Regions from separate parts of the Methylobacterium sp. CM6244 genome, predicted to be linked through region 1. Evidence: predicted binding sites of a transcription regulator. Region 1 holds the regulator's gene; the other holds the start of a gene.
The links. Region 1 encodes LexA, which represses DNA repair genes until DNA is damaged. Its sites were predicted from a motif close to TGTTCNNNNTGTGTTCNG; they were not measured.
Positions count from the first base shown of each region.

Region 2: the regulator LexA is predicted to act here: its motif matches at 1,985-2,002, upstream of ACYQML_RS03715 (nucleoid-associated protein).

Region 1 is NZ_CM139247.1:2,395,194-2,398,107, reverse strand. It holds gene ACYQML_RS11080 (GntR family transcriptional regulator) at 180-872, shown strand; gene lexA (transcriptional repressor LexA) at 1,239-1,976, shown strand; gene ACYQML_RS11070 (ComEC/Rec2 family competence protein) at 1,970-2,914, opposite strand, start outside.
Region 2 is NZ_CM139247.1:811,346-814,259, reverse strand. It holds gene ACYQML_RS03725 (hypothetical protein) at 114-452, opposite strand; gene ACYQML_RS03720 (hypothetical protein) at 460-939, opposite strand; gene ACYQML_RS03715 (nucleoid-associated protein) at 936-1,943, opposite strand.

The sequences.
Region 1 (2,914 bases):
TTCATGGTAATCGGAAGTCTGCTCTTCGAACCGTAGCGAGGAAAGCGCCACTCAGCTTATGTTAAGAGCTTTGAGCGGGCCGAGGCATTCCTTGTATTTCAAACGCGAGTTTGGCATGCTTCACACCAAGTGTGCTCGCCCGCGTGTGCGAGTTTAAATTATTCTAGGTGGCATGAAAAATGGTTAAATCCGACACATTTCAAGTAAAGCCTATCGTTGCGACTTCAAGCTTGCGTGCATTGGCTTATGACGCGCTCAAAGAAGCAATCACGAACATGAACATTTATAATCAGCGTGAAGAGGTTCGCCTGGATGAGCGAAAGCTGTCCTTGAACCTTGGCGTGAGCCGCACCCCTGTGCGCGAAGCGCTGACGGTATTGGAGCAGGAAGGCTTCGTGCGGTTCGAGGCCCGTCGCGGTGTCTTCGTCATCAAGAAGTCGAAGAAAGAAATTGTCAGCATGATCCAGGCTTGGTCTGCCTTGGAGAGCATGGCTGCGCGCCTCGCCTGCGAGCGTGCCACCGACGAACAACTTCTCTGCCTGCGTGAGCACTTTCCAGAATTCTATGAAGGACGCCCGTCGGATCATCTCGACGAGTATTCGGAAGCCAACATTCGCTTCCACCAGAAGATCATTTCGCTCGGCCAGTGCGACGTGATCAAAGACATCACCAGCAACCTGCTGATGCATGTCCGCGGTATTCGCAACACCGCGCTGCGTCAGGGGGAACGCGCGGCCAACTCGATCAAGGAACACGTGGCGATCATCAAGGCATTGGAAGCGCGCGATGCAGATCTGGCGGAACGCCTCGTGCGCGAGCACGGCCTCGGCCTCGCCAGCCATGTCGAGAAATATGGTGACTATCTCGACTGATCGACGCTGCCGCCAGAGTACCCGCCATATCGCATGGCTCCCCGGCCGTCGGTGACCGACTAAGTCATCGGCGGGGACTGGGCGCGCGGCTCCGCCGGACACCGCGAAGGCCCGCCATACAGTGGCGGGGTAAGCCCCCGCGGCACGAAGCCCCTTCGGATGATTGAAGGGCCCGGCGGGTGATACCGGCGGACGCCAAGCCGGCCCGCGGTAAGGCCGCTTGAGCGGAACATTGCACCTCAGGAACAAACTCTACCACCGGGTTAACGGAACCCTTGCAGAACACTTGCGGAACGTCTACCGTGTTCGTGTTTTGTTTCAGCGGCGTTAGTCGCGGCCATTGGCTTCAGTGGAAGAGTGATCTGTATGTTGACGCGTAAGCAGCTGGATCTTCTCCAATTCATCCAACAACGGATGCAGGAGAGTGGTGTCCCGCCCTCCTTCGACGAGATGAAGGACGCCCTCGATCTCAAATCGAAGTCGGGGATCCACCGGTTGATCACGGCCCTCGAAGAGCGCGGATTTCTGCGTCGTTTGCCGAATCGCGCCAGGGCGATCGAAGTGATCCGGATGCCTGAGAGCCTGACCGGTGCACCGGCGTCGAAGCCCGCTCCCGCCGGTGAAGTTCGCCGCTTCACGCCGAGCGTCGTCGAAGGCGGTCGGTCCAAGGCGATGCCGTCCCTGCGCCAGCCAACGACCCAGGCCCAGGACGAGAGCGGAAGGTCGATCACAATCCCGGTCATGGGACGGATCGCGGCCGGCACGCCGATCTCCGCCATACAGAACCAGAGCCATTCCGTGACGCTATCACCGGACTTCCTGGCCGGCGGCGAACATTACGCGCTGGAGGTCCGTGGCGATTCGATGATCGAAGCGGGTATCCTCGATGGTGATCTTGTCGTGATCAAGAAGCAGGACACTGCGAATACGGGCGACATCATCGTTGCCCTCATTGACGATGAAGAGGCCACATTGAAGCGCCTGCGTCGCCGCGGTTCCTCCATCGCTCTGGAAGCGGCAAACCCAGCCTACGAGACGAGGGTTCTGGGTCCGGATCGTGTTCAGATCCAGGGGCGGCTCGTCAGCCTGGTCCGTCGTTACTGAAGCCCGTCCGACTGCGTTTCGGATGACGGATCGCCGTCGTCGCCCTCGGGTTCTATGGGTTTCGGACTTGGTCCCGATTCCTTCGGAGGCGAAGGGGACGGCGTGACGACAGCGACCGCCCGCCGCCATGGCGGACGAGAATGAGGTTGGTGGGCGGACGTGACCTGCGGTCCTTCAGGGCCGAAACGGATGGCGGTGGCGCCGCGTAGGGCTAGGTATGCGCGATCGATGACGAAGCCGGCCCGGCAGTCTTTGGGAGCGTCACGGCGGGCGATGATCACACTCGCCCGTTCGCAATCCTCCGCGAAGGCCCGCTTGTCCTTGACGAGGGCGACGATCCGACCCGGTCCTAACTCGACGACGCATCCGACGGTATCGCATCGGCTTCTCGGCGAGGCTGCGACGGCGGCGACTTTCCGCGAATCGCCATCCGCCTTGAGCCATTGTTCGAGGACGAAGGCCGGCGGGCTGCCGAGAATGCTCAATCGGCCGTCCCCGTCGCGGAAGGCTGCACCGCCACCCTCACGGTCGATGTAGACGTCGTAACGCGGCGGCATGGTAGCGAGCACGACACCGAGAGCGGCCGGAGCAAGGCCGATCCAGCGTAAGCTCGAGACGGGAAGTGTCAGCAGGAGCAGAGCGAGAGCAAGCAGGCAGAGTGCCGTGCTGCCATAGGCCGGGACGACGAGCGTGGCGTGTCCGAACCCGCTGATCCAGCCGGAGATCGTGAGCATCCCGCGTACGGCGAGCCCCATCGCCCACCAGACCGGCTGGTCCAGTGCGAAGGGATAGGCGAGGATCCCAAGAACCGCCGCCGGCATCACCGCCAGGGAGACGAGGGGCAAGGTCAGGGCATTGCCGACGATGCCGAAGGGCTGGACGGTCTGGAAATGATAGGTCGCGAAGGGCGCCGTGGCGATCTGGGCGATCAAGGTCGT
Region 2 (2,914 bases), 1.6 Mb from region 1:
CAGCCCACCCCTACCGCTGCGAGCGCGCAACATAAGTGCCAAGCGTATCGGGGCATCACTAGGCCTTTCATGCCGCGGAATGGTCGAGCGTATTCTCCTAAGGCAGTAGCACGCTAGGCAACAGGTCCTCCGCTCAACCCGATCGAGATCAACTCGATCGCCATGTCGACACCCCGCGTGGCGCTGTCCCTGTTCCAGCCGTTGATCCGGCAGGCCTCCCGGAAGCTGGGCTCGCGTCCGACCTGCGCATTGAGCCAGGCCTTCAGCTGCGCCTTCATCCGCCAGTCGGCGACGTGGACCTCGGGCCAGCGCTGGACCCGGACATCACCGGGTTTCGGGCCGGCCTGCGCGTCCGCCTCGCTGTGCCCCGCCCAGGCGGCGACGAGCCAGAGGCGGACGAGGGTCGTGGGGTACTGCCGGGGCGGATCTGGGCCTTCGGGACGTGCGAGCATGGATCTCCTACTGGAACCGCGAAAAACGGTCCGGGGCAAAGCCCATTTCGCGGGCGATGTTGGGGTTGGGCAGCGATTCCATCTGGACCGCGATCCGGGCGTCCTCGATCACTTCGTCGGGCGTCGTGCAGTCGGGATGCCCCGGCCGGCAGTGGTTCGGCCAGGCGCCCGACCAGTGGCCGCGGAAGTGCTCCGAGGCGAGGTGAACCTGTTGGGCCCGGATCATTTCCGGCGTCACGGTGGTGGGCTTCCGCTGGATGCCCGACACGGTGCGGACCTGCTTCGGAGCTGCTTCGAGCCGATCCTTCGCCGACCGGCGAATCCAGCCGACCAGGGATTTCCAGCTCCGGGGCCGGAATCCCGGATCCGCCATGGCTGCCGCGATGCCGGCCTCGACATCGTCGCGGGTCTCCGACAGCACTGCGCCAGGCTGTCCTGCCAGGACCCGCAGCGTATCAGCGACCGTCCTACCGAAGCCTGCGCTCATCGCAACACGAGCGAGGTTGTCCTAATCGTCACGATGACTGAGCCGTCGTCCTGCTCGTCCCAGACGAAGGTGTCCTTCGCCCCGGGCGGGACAGTGATCTCGATGTTCTCGGCCGTGCGGTATTTCCGCGGTCCCGTCGATGGCAGCGATCCGTGGTCGAACGGGAAGCCCTCGCCATCGACGTCGTTGGCCGCGAGCTGGGCGTCCCAGGTCGACCGGACGGCCTCGGTACCGCCGGCACCGAACAAGTCAGAGAATACCTGCTCGGCGTCGAACTCTTGACGACGTAGGGCGATGTCGGTCAGCCGCTCGCGCCACTGGGCGCACACCTGCGGCGGCAGTTCGGTGGCATGGGCGCGGACCGTCGCCAGGACGGCCCTGACCACCGCGTCCGTCAATTCAGGAGCCTCCTTAGCGCGCCGCGCCCCGAGGAACTCCTGGAAGAAGTCGGTGATGCCTGATCGCTTGCTATGGTCGATCACGACAAGCTTGCCTTCATCGTCGCCGAGCTCAATCAACGCCGATTTCTGGAGCGCTTTTTTGTTCTCGGTCAGGGGGTTCAGGACCTCCGCCAGCGTCGCGTCGGCATCCTCCTCGACGATGTCGATCACCTGCCCACCGTGGTCGAACTTGATGAGCGAATAGAAGCGGCGGCCCCCCGCCCTGAGGATTGCCACCATCAGGATCCCGCGCTTGAAACGCCCGTCGTGCTTGGTCTGGTCGTCCTCGCGATGGAACTGGCGGGCGAGCTCCTTGGACATCTCGACGAACGTCGTCGGGTCGTCCTCCGCGCCCCGCAGGGCGGCAAGTGTCGGCGAGGCGTGGTCGAAGACGAAGCGGTTGCCCTTGAGCGTGTCGATGACGCGCGCCACGAAGAACGGCTCGAACTTCCCGATGTGCACCCTGTTACGAAGCGTCGGATCTGGCTTCCCGTGATGAACGGAGTGGAAGATGAAATGCTCGACCAGCAGCGTCGCCTTTTCCTCGTCGGTCAACACCGGCATCCGGTCCGCTCCCCCTTGGTAACCGGTGGCCCTGCCAACGCGGTTCGCAGTTTGTTCTAGTTAGCACGATTCCCGGCATCGGATAGGCCGAGCCCGACCACGCCGCCGGCGCATGCGGTCATCGGACCGCATCGAGCGTGACTTCCGGGACGGTGCGTGGCGGCTTTTCTCGCGGGGACCACACGCGGATGATCGCCTCGGGCGGGATCGGCATCCGAACCGTGAAGGCGTTGTGGAAGACGGTCCGGTAACACCCACCCATGACCGTGGCGTTGGCGCGATGTGCGCCTATCACCTCCGGGTCGTGGATCGCCTATGGCAATGTCGTATCCCTTCTACTTTCGGTCCCAAGCACGCTCCGCGTATCTGAGGACGCGCGGACCGAAGAGCCAGTCCAAGACCACCCGGGCTCGATCCGGCTTGCCGAGCTGGAACGCGGTGTAAAGGAAGTCGCGACCGTCCACCGCGACGGACCTCGATCGGTGCCGCGAACTCCATCAGCACCGGCGTGTCGTCCTTGTCGGTGCGGTTGTGTCGCCAAGCGTGGTGCACCGCCCCGTCGATCTCCCCGCAGGCGCAGAGCGCCGGATGCTCGACGATGTGCTTCCCGTGCGTGTCGTCGAGCGACAGGTCGGGCTTGTCAAAGAGGACGTCCGGGTCGGGCGGAGGTTGCTGACCCATTAGTCAGGAGCGCCCGCTCTCCCGAAAACCGCCTGAAAGGATGGGCGCCACTGGGACTTAAGCGCCAAGCGTCCGGTTCGGAGTTGACGCAGGAGGTGGCTGGCGGCCGCGGTGAGTGCGAAGCCATTTTGCGTCGCAGTCCAGACGAATGTCCGACTTCCTGACCTTGGTGCGGGAAAGCAGACTAGCAAAAATCTACTCAACCCCGCCATTCGTCATCGCCGCTGTGCGCCATGAGCTGAAGTTGGCTGCCTGTCCGGAAGCGGACGTTCCGCATCCGACCCGACTCG